One region of the Photobacterium minamisatsumaniensis genome, then DNA from elsewhere that is predicted to be linked to it. Evidence: predicted binding sites of a transcription regulator. Region 1 holds the regulator's gene; the other holds the start of a gene.
What was found. The regulator CRP, encoded in region 1, controls carbon source genes, mostly activating them, when cyclic AMP is high. The targets are predictions, from matches to a motif close to TGTGANNNNNNTCACA.
Positions count from the first base shown of each region.

Region 1 (5,546 bases):
ACACATTGATAGTGAAAGCTTCTGGCAATTTTGTCTGTACCACTATTCACAGGCTGGTGTTCAACCAGCCTGCTTAGCCTTTCAAGATCATTACCAAGGCAATGTTAACCTTGCCCTATTGCTGCATTGGCTTGACCAACATCAGCTAGCCCTCGCTCCCCCCCATGGGTACAAGGCATTACTCGCCGCACTCACTGAAACTGATACGTTACTTACCCCCTACAGAGTGCTACGTAAACAACTCAAACCCAATATCACTCACGAGCAATATCAGCAAATGCTCTCCTTTGAGCTTTTGCTTGAACGAAGGCAGCAACATCATTTATTAACCTGCCTAAACCAATATCCGCTTTCCGCTCATGCATGCCCCAATAACCTCGTTACTTATGGCCGTCACCTTGACGCTCCCCTATCGCTTATTCGCCAATTACAAGCAATCACATAGCCGAATTGACCTCCGACGACGTCGTCACCTTGTCTGTGCTAGGATCTAAACCTCATGACCTTTCGTAACTAGTGGGATAGTCCCTATACGTGCCATGAGGAATTTCGATGACTCCATTTAAGCCTGCAAGCGGTTTAAGCAATGCCCATGTTCAAACCTTATTACCGCGCTTCTTGCGTCGTAAGCCACTATTCACTCCAATAACACAACGCATAGAAACGCCTGACGGCGATTTTTTAGATTTAGCATGGACTGCCGCACCAGAAAATAGTCATAAGAAACAGCCCGTCATGATTCTATTTCACGGTTTAGAAGGCAGCTTTCACAGCCCTTATGCACATGGATTACTTAACGCTGCCCAGCAGCAAGGTTGGCTCGGGGTCATGATGCATTTTCGTGGCTGCAGTGGTGAAATAAATCGTCAGCCTCGGGGTTACCATTCTGGCGAAACCAATGATGCCCATTTTTTTATTCAGTGGCTGAGGCAACAACTGCCCACTCAACCTTTCCTTGCTGTCGGGGTATCGCTTGGGGGCAATATGCTGGTTAATTACCTCGCAGAAAAAGGGCACCAGTCTGAATTGGCTGCGGCACAAGTGATTTCTCCCCCACTAGACTTGGCTGCATGCTCAAGTCGGATCCAGCAAGGGTTCTCAAAGATCTATCAGCGGTACCTATTGGCATCGATGAAGCGTAACCTCGGTAAAAAAATTAGCGCACAGCCTGAAGCAATGCCACTCAAACAAGAACAAGCCGCAAGCATTCGTTCCCTTTGGCAATTTGATGAGGAAGTCACAGCCCCCCTACACGGCTTTGACGATGCTAACGATTATTACCAACGGTGTAGTGGCTTAACCAAATTGGCTACCGTAACCATCCCGCTTCGGGTCATTCACGCCAAAGACGACCCTTTCATGACTGCAGATGTTATTCCTTCCCACCCCTTACCTGCACACATCGAATATGACTTGTGTCACCATGGCGGTCACGTGGGTTTTGTCTCTGGCTCTTGGCATAAGCCTGATTTCTGGCTTGAACACACCGTGCCAGAATGGTTTGGTCAATTCATACCGCTCTACAAATAACAATAATAACAATATAATTGGCTTTTCATCCTTTGAGTAAAGAGCAGCCCATTATGATCATTCCTTGGCGTGATATTGACCCCGACACCCTAGTCAACTTAATCGAACATTTTGTGTTACGAGAGGGAACAGACTACGGTGAACAAGAGCTCAGTATGGAGCAGAAAGTACAGCGGGTCCGCCAGCAACTTGATAAGGGTGAAGCCGTTATCGTCTTTTCTGAGTTGCATGAATCTGTCGATATCAAATTACGCCGCCATATGGGGGAATAAGCCCCCTACTGCGCTAATTTATACAATTTTGGCGACTGCACTCACGTATCATTTTTGGCCTCCCGACTTGACCTTACCTCACTACCCTGTTAATAACTCTTTCCGTTAATGTTAACGACAGGGTTTGTCATGTCTGCAAAACATCCAATAATTGCAGTAACAGGGTCTTCAGGGGCAGGTACATCCACCACCTCAGAAGCATTTCGTAAAATGTTCAATATGATGGGCATTAATGCTGCCTGGCTGGAAGGTGATAGCTTTCACCGTTTTACTCGCCCAGAAATGGATGTCGAAATTCGAAAAGCCAAAGATCAAGGTCGACATATTAGTTACTTCGGCCCTCAGGCTAACGATTTTCCCCAGCTAGAAACCTTTTTTCGCCAATATGGTGATGATGGAAGCGGCCAATTTCGGCGCTACCTGCATACCTTTGATGAAGCCGTACCTTATAACCAAATGCCCGGTTCATTCACACCATGGCAGGAGTTACCAGAAAACACCGACGTATTGTTCTATGAAGGACTTCATGGCGGTGCTGTTGATGGTGAAACCAATGTCGCTCAGCACGTTGATTTATTGATCGGCATGGTACCAATCGTCAACTTAGAGTGGATTCAAAAGATTGTACGGGATACCCGTGATCGCGGTCATTCACGCGAAGCCGTGATGGAATCAATTGTGCGATCGATGGATGACTATCTCAATTATATTACGCCTCAGTTTTCTCGTACCCATATTAACTTTCAGCGCGTACCAACCGTTGATACTTCAAACCCATTCAGCGCCAAAGCCATTCCAAGCCTAGATGAGAGTTTTGTTGTGATCCGTTTTCGTGGGATCAAAAATGTCGACTTCCCTTATTTGTTATCAATGATCCAAGGATCATTCATGTCACGCCACAATACATTGGTGGTTCCGGGTGGCAAAATGAGCTTTGCCATGGAGCTAATCATGCGCCCGTTGATCCAAAAACTGATCGAAACAGGAAAGATTGGTTAAATAATACAATTCAAGCCCCTTTCAGGGGCTTGGGTCTCTCGCGGCCGTGTCGAATTAAGCGCAGTTCACTTCATAAGAGTGCGTCATTTCAACACCTTCACCAAGCATCAAGCACACCGAGCAATACTTCTCTAGCGAATCAGCAACAATTTTCGCCACTAGCGCTTCATCGAGTTCATGACCTGTAACCACGAAATGTAGGTTTGCTGAGGTAAAAATACGGGGGGCTTGCTCACGGCGCTCAGATGAAATTTGCGCTTCACAACCCGTAATCTTCTGCCCTGCTGATTTCAATCCATCAACCACATCAACCGAGCTACATCCCCCAGCCGCCATCAATACCATTTCCATTGGGCTTGGCGCTTTTTCTCCGCCATTGCCATCCATAACCACACTATGGCCAGAATTTGACTGACCTAAGAAGGTCATATTCTCGACCCATTTCACTCGTGATTGCATTTGTTTTTCCTTACTACTTATAGGGTAATTAGTGACAATATAGCAACTGTGTGATCATGTGCACACTTATGACTACTAAATGACCATTCTCGATAGATCAATATCAAGAAATGCATGCTGAAAAAAGATAAACTTTGAACTAATTATTCACGTGAGCTTGCAGCCCAGCTGTTGACTGAATATCCTAAGCGACGAACACCAAGTATAGGCCCAGCCCTTTTTTGATGGACGTCGTTGTTGGGCAACAAACACAGAGGAAGTTAGTAATATGGTTCCAGGTAAACCTCAAACAGATCCAACTCTAGAGTGGTTTCTTTCGCATTGCCACATTCATAAATACCCGTCAAAGAGTACTTTGATTCATGCGGGTGAAAAAGCTGAAACGCTCTACTACATTGTTAAAGGTTCTGTGGCTGTCCTAATCAAGGATGAAGAAGGCAAGGAAATGATCTTGTCTTACCTAAACCAGGGTGACTTCATCGGTGAGTTAGGCTTGTTCGAAGAAGGCCAAGAGCGTACCGCTTGGGTTCGAGCAAAAACCCCTTGTGAAGTAGCAGAGATTTCTTTCAAGAAATTCCGCCAGCTTATTCAAGTTAACCCTGATATTCTGATGCGTCTGTCTGCTCAAATGGCAAACCGTCTTCAGGTTACAAGCCAGAAAGTAGGTGATCTTGCTTTCCTAGATGTGACTGGCCGTATCGCTCAGACACTTCTAAACCTTGCGAAACAGCCAGATGCGATGACGCACCCTGACGGTATGCAAATCAAGATCACTCGCCAAGAAATTGGCCAGATCGTGGGTTGTTCTCGTGAAACTGTTGGTCGTATTTTGAAAATGCTGGAAGAGCAGAACCTAATCTCTGCTCACGGTAAAACTATCGTGGTATACGGTACACGTTAATTTCGCGTGCCATCATTGATAATAAAAAGCCGCCTCAGGCGGCTTTTTTGATCCGGGAATTCATACCAAAATGGTATTTTTGCCGTATTGCTCACTTTTTCTTTCTTGTATCCTCACCATCAAGTGCTACATTGTGCATATCTGGCGTAAGTGATAATACGTCATTCACATGGATAAAATTGATATGGATCTCGAACGTTTTTCAGCAAATGGCTTTCCTGCAAGCAATACGAGCGTTATTGCCCCCCTTCCCCCAACAGTTGAAATGACAGGCTTTAGCGGGCGTCGGCACTATTTTGAACAACAAACGACTTCGCCATACCATAAAGGGCAACTTGCTAAGCATGAATTTGGGATCACACCACTTGATAGCCAGTGCCATTAGTCTACCCCAAACACGTTTGACTCTTATCGCACACGATAAACCCACCGTATTTCATAACAGTGGGCTATGGGGTTAATCTCTTTTCACGCCAGAGAATTTAGCCTTTCTTCGCGTGGGTGCTTTCAAAAATTTTATCCGCTGACGCTTCAACAAAGCCACGATATAACTCACCGTCTGGTGTAGCATAGCGCTTAGCAAATTCGTAAAATCCCCCCGCGATACTAAACACACCATCGGTAAAGCCAACATCAACAGTATCGGCAATCGTCGCTGATTGCTCTAGCATTACCTCTGGGCTACCTTTCACATCGCCCCCAGATTCATTAATCGAAAAGCCGTTATGGCGCAGTAAATGATTAACCTCTTCGACCTCGGTAAATTGCTCGAGCTGATTAATATTGACCGTAAAATGGTTGGCACCAAAACCGTGCGCGGCTAACCACCCTGCGTATTCACTTTCTGCTACCAGCAACTCATAAGTGGCATAGTCGAGGTCCCAACGCCGCCCACCATACAAGAAGGCTGGATCACGCATCGCCGCTTCAGGTACTTGATCGACAAGCTCTCGAACGGTTTGCTGTAGCAACGAGCTAAACTGCCCTACTAGCAATTCACTGATAAAGACTTTCGGTGCATCTGGATTTGGATGTTCAAAGTGCTCAGCATAAAGCTTCTTCGCTTCAAAGTGATACTTACCACAAGGTTTATAACCCAATGCAATAAACGGCGCCGCTAGCCTATCTAGGCCCACTTTAGGTAAATTGAACGTCCGTAACGCAATGTGGTCATTCAGCAACGGCTCATCTTCAGTGAGTAAATCATGCACCTGTGCAGCAGAGGGGCATAAACGCTGAGTATAGTCTTGCCATAAGCCATCAAATAATTGCACAACCCTTTCCATGAATATCACATCCTCTTAGCTGGTCGATAAAACGGAATACCTGAAACATGCTCTACATACGGATCCCTGGTGACAACTGTGCTGGCAATTCAGGTTGAT
Region 1 is NZ_JAKJSI010000014.1:191,019-196,564, reverse strand. It holds gene L4D78_RS07050 (TIGR02444 family protein) at 1-445, shown strand, start outside; gene L4D78_RS07045 (hydrolase) at 553-1,530, shown strand; gene L4D78_RS07040 (YheU family protein) at 1,584-1,802, shown strand; gene L4D78_RS07035 (phosphoribulokinase) at 1,932-2,801, shown strand; gene L4D78_RS07030 (OsmC family protein) at 2,856-3,260, opposite strand; gene crp (cAMP-activated global transcriptional regulator CRP) at 3,529-4,161, shown strand; gene L4D78_RS07020 (hypothetical protein) at 4,331-4,546, shown strand; gene L4D78_RS07015 (DUF1338 domain-containing protein) at 4,644-5,447, opposite strand; gene astD (succinylglutamate-semialdehyde dehydrogenase) at 5,500-5,546, opposite strand, start outside.

Region 2 (5,546 bases), on a different contig from region 1:
TTGGTTTTGTGTTGATGAGAAAAATATCGGTGACGGAGTGCTAGGCAAGGTTTCAATGCGTACAGATTGTAAATTAATACCAGCTTGCTTGAGCGCTGAATCTAACTCCGGCAGTGATTGTTCGGTAGAGCCAGCCAATAGTGAAAGTTGCTGTTGTTGATTTTCAAGCAGATATATCTCGCCAAAGCCAGCATCCACAGTCACGAGTTCTTTCAGGTAGCTGGTTATAAAATCATCGGTGATAATGCTGTTATTTGAGGCTAAATCGAAAACGGGAGAACTCGCCAGTTTCTGAATACTGAGTACCCGTTGAGCGAGAATATCATCGAGGTTGTGAGCCGCCAGTTCGTTACGGCTACTAAGCCCTTTGGCTATTTGGCCGATAGCAACCGTCGATAATTTATCGCTACTAAACCAGCTATAAAAAAAGGCAGGAACGATACCAATAAAAAGCATGCTGCCGAGCAAAATTGGTTTTATTCGATTTGAAAAAATATATTGCAAACTACACCTCGAAATCCATTTCGATATTACTTTCTTGTTTTATTAATAATGAGTGTCGTATAGAAGGCTGGTAGGAATCAATCTATTGTCTAGATTGATATGAAGAAATACGATCTCATCGATCATAATAGCGCTCACAATACTAGCGTTGTTGCGTATTGTGAGCGATAAAATAGAGTTTAAATGTACGACGTTAGCTTAGCAGTTGCTCTAGTGTTAACGGACTTGTAATGAGACCAACTTTTTGTGCTGGTGTTTGCCCATTACGGTCTTGATGGCATAGGTTATTCCATGCTCGGTAAATATCGAGCAGTGGCAGTAAACCACCTGGACGAAGCTTTCTACGTGGCTCATTAACCAGCTGGCTAAATTGGTCTTGAAAGCGCTGTTGGTATTCGGTAATTGCGTCATGCGAGGCATGCTCAAGCCAATATCCTTCATTGTCTTTTTCTCCGCCAAGGTGGCAAATACCTTTACTGATACTGTTGTGGCGGGTAAAGGCCCATCGGTCTCGCCACCAACCCATTAAGACAATGTCGATACGCTCTACAGATTGGTTATGTTGCCAGTGAGGATCGTATTCGACATAAATAGGGTGGATGGTTTTGCCTTTTATATGATCGACAAAAATGGAGATACAGGCTGAACGCAACAAGGTTTCTTGCGGCATGTAAATTGACAATGAGTGATTATTTTCGATCATGCCACGTAGATGAAGGTAGTGGGCATATACGGTGTATTGTGGCCGGATTAAACAACCTTTAGCTGGATAATTAATCCTTGGCATACTGGTTAATGGGTCTTCAAGGTTGGGCCTTGACATCATATCACGGTATTTCGTGTCAATTTGTGCCAATAACCCTTGTAGGGGAGCGGTGTTTGTTTCAATCGGATCTTCGATGGGAACAGACATAAACCGTGTCCCATTCACGTATGGGTCATGCTGAGCTGTGCCCTGAATTTCTGCTGTTTGTTGGTAATTAATATCTTGTGCAACAACATAGCCTGTTTGGGCTTCACAGCTGGCCATCCACAGCACACCATTATTACTTTTTGGTTGTAGTGGACGAATGTTTGACGCTAATTCAAGTGACTTTGCATGTTTGAATAAGCGGGCATCAAAGATGGTTAGTTGGCGTCGGCAGCGACTCGCGATGTGAGACAAGTGATCATAAAACGATTTTGGGTTCATATCCAAACGTCGGCAGATATCGCGCACTGAATAGCCCGTAAATAACATAGCCAATAACTTCTGTTGTAATTGGTTTTTATTATTAAACCCAGACCAGCGGTCGACGAAAGTAGCCTGACAACATTTGCATCGATAGCGTTGACGATCACCACTATAACCAAAGGCATGATACAAATGACGGTGAGTGAGAACGGGCAGTCCAAGGTTTTCACACTCAGCATTATTACAAGCGGGTAGACCACAGCGTTGCTGCTGCTGAAGTCGTGTGACTTCAGCGTCGACATCATGGTTATTCACCAATGGTGGGAAAGCACCGCATTCACGGCACACAAGAATCGGCTTTTTCGGATTGCTTCTTTGTAGAACATAATGACTGGTATCGGTTGACCCAAAATGTTTGCAACTGACGGTTTTACAGTGATTAAGCTGGGTACCGTGACTTGCTTCAGGAAGCAAAAGGGTGTGATTATCGCTGTGGGGTGTTTTCATCATGCCAGCCTAACGTTATTCCATGGGCTTGAGTAACCGTTGTGTTATCCGTTTCGCTTGTCTTTATAAATAATGAAGAGGGAAGGGAAGTACAGGGTAGGTAATTCTTAACCCTGCACATAATTAGTACCTGCAATTTGTTGTCGCCATTATTTACCGCTTGAATTGAAACCTGAAGGGGTTTCATTCGTCAAATTGTGTAAGACGCCACATTTTACAAAATATTGAGCAGCGGTTCAGTAGGCTAAAGCATTTTGTTGACACTAACATCCCTATTTTCGGCAATACCTATAACATCTAGCGATGATGGTAGAGGTATTGCTTGAAAATAATACAAAGAAAAAGTGGCCAGTACATCGGGGCGTACTGACCACGAAATTGGTTACAGTTTAATGGCTGTTTCTAGTGCGACATTCATCATTTGAGCAAACGATTTTTGGCGGTCTTCTGCACTAAGGTTTTCACCACGCTTGATGTGATCTGAAACCGTTAAGATAGTCAGTGCTTTTGCACCAAGCTCTGCTGCAACACCGTAAATGCCCGCAGCTTCCATATCTACCCCTAAAATGCCAAGTTTTTCCATCTTATCGAATAGATCCGCTTCTGGGCTGTAGAATAGATCGGCAGAGAATACGTTACCAACGCGAACCGGTACATTTTGAGCGCGAGCTTCGTTAACTGCGGTCTCTAGCATGCCGTAATCCGCGATAGCGGCGAAATCATGATCGTTAAAGCGAATACGGTTAACTTTAGAGTCAGTAGAAGCACCTAAGCCAATGATAACGTCCATTAGTTTTACGTCGTCATGTACAGCACCACAGCTACCAATACGGATGATGTTTTTTACACCGAAGTCTTTGATCAATTCGTGTACATAGATTGAGCATGAAGGAATACCCATACCGTGACCCATCACTGAAACAGGTTGGCCTTTGTATGTGCCAGTGTAACCAAACATGTTACGTACATCACATACAAGTTTTACGTCATCTAGATAGTTTTCAGCGATGAACTTGGCACGAAGTGGATCTCCTGGCATCAGTACGGTTTCAGCGAAATCACCACGTTCTGCGTTAATGTGTGGGGTAGCCATAGATAACTCCTAGAATGACGAATAATTATGAGAAAGCGTTCACAATGGCTTCTACCGAAGAGGCCGTATTGTTGTGTCGCTTGATGGAGAAAGTGTAAGTAAGTGCAACGCAGAATCTCGCGATCCTGATCACACTTCGGTTCTCCACCATTCTAAAATAGCACCTTGATTACCAAATATGTTGAAAGGGCGAGGGATATCGTTTGCGTGAATGTCGCTATTTATTATGGTTACATTGGGGGTTTTGAGTTTAATTTGTTTTATATCAATTGTTTATTTATCTTTGTGTTGTTGTGGTGATTACAAGAGAATCGATGTAATAAAGGGGATAGACCTGTGATCTTGTAATGGATTTCATTATTTACTCGGTATTGGCTTGGCTGAAAAGTGTTTTTCCTTCTTTTATGGTTTCGATAATTTGAATATCACGTAGCAAGCCGGGTGCAACCTCTAAGGGGTTCTGTGACAAGACCACTAAATCAGCCAATTTTCCGGGTTCAAGAGAACCCTTGCTATTTTCTTCGAAAAATTGATAAGCGGCATTTATGGTAATGGCTTTGAGGGCGTTAAGTATGTCGATACGCTCATTTGGACCAGCAATGATCCCTTCTTGGGTGAGGCGGCTGACGGCACTCCAAATACTGTTTAAGCCATGTATTCCATGGGTGGCACTGCTGGTATGGTTAGTAAAGCCGATATCAAGCTCACGGGCTGACAGTGTGGGGCTTTGGAAGTAAGCACGCTGCTTACCAAGTAGTAAGGCATCATTATCACCGTAGAAATAAATATGCCCCGTAGAGAAGCTTGGAATAAAACCCAATTTCACGTAATGAGTGAGTTGGTTAACCCGCATAAAACGAGACTTAATGACCACGTGGCGCTTATTTTGCGAGGCATTAATTTTTAAATCATATGCCGCCTGAATCAGGGCGTCGATAGCTGCATCGCCAACAGCACGAACGAAGACTTGTAGCTCTTGGTTTATGGCATCACTGTACTGTTGCTTGAATTGACTAAAGGGTTGGCTGGGTTTGCCTCTCCATCCAGATTCTTGTGATAGAGGTGCAAGGTAGGGCATAGAAAGCCAAGCCGTCTCTTCTGCGGCAGTGCCATCTAAAACGAGTGTTATGCCACCAAATTTCAAACGGTTATGATAATAACCAAAGATATCAGGCGTGTTCGATAAGAGTAATGTCGCAGCGTCATAGAGCGGAATGACGATAATATCTTGGGTAAGCAATTCATCTTTGGCTGCTTGCTGCAGGACGGTAATGGTTTCTTTTGTGGCTGAACCCTCAGAGAGGGTCGTAAAACCTTGCTTTGCAAATGCCAATTGCGCGTCCTGTATCGAGCCTAATTGTTCGATATTTGCCATCAGGGCACCGTGTGGGTCAATAAAGCCAGGAAGCATCGTTTTACCACCCAAGTCGACAATTTCTGTTCTGTCTCCTTTATGTCGCATCACCCCAATTTGTGTGCCTATCGCTTGTATCCGCCCATCCTTTACTGCAAGGGCACTGACAATCGCAGGTGTGGCCATGGTAACAATATCGCCATTGATATAGATGATGTCGGCGTTAGGGGAACTCTCTTTGTCACAGGCACTCAGTAGCAGTACTAACACAGAGAGCAGTAATAACCGGAACATTGTTGAAGCCACCTCCGATGCCATGATTTTATAAGCATATACCATTGCCGTTAGTGTGCGTTAAATGCCTATTTTAAAAATGAAATAGAGACAGTGATTTGCTGCACGGAAATGTGGGGTATCACTGGTAATTTATTGGGCCATCAACTACTCGTTAAAGATAATTATCAGAATTTTACGGCAAGTAATTCGAGGGAAAGAGCAAATGAAAAAGTTTGGAGTGGCTGCCATTGCATTATTTTTATCAGTACCAGCAAGTGCTGATATTTTGGGGTTATCAGTTGGAGCGCATGCTGGGAGTGCGAAAGTCGAATACGACGGTAATAGTGACTACGGTTTTGAATATGGCATTAATGCGTCGTATCAAATCAATGATATATTTTCACTCAACGCGGGTGTCGTGCAGGGCAGTGCGGATGTTGATGCGAACGTTGGTGGATCTAATGACATCGATTATACCACTTTCCCTTTAACGGTACGGGGCGATATCCCGTTATTGATTGGTAGCGTGTATGCGAAAATTGGCACCAATTACTATGACTACGATATCGAGCGACCAGGCAGCAAAATAGAAGACGACGGTTGGGGCTTCACGGGTGGGGCTGGTGTTGTTTTTTCGA
Region 2 is NZ_JAKJSI010000020.1:71,920-77,465, reverse strand. It holds gene L4D78_RS11140 (ATP-binding protein) at 1-504, opposite strand, end outside; gene L4D78_RS11135 (transposase) at 698-2,188, opposite strand; gene deoD (purine-nucleoside phosphorylase) at 2,568-3,278, opposite strand; gene L4D78_RS11125 (amidohydrolase) at 3,640-4,926, opposite strand; gene L4D78_RS11120 (porin family protein) at 5,132-5,546, shown strand, end outside.
Region 2: a site for CRP is predicted at 3,307-3,322, ahead of deoD (purine-nucleoside phosphorylase). Genes of this name have one in related genera too.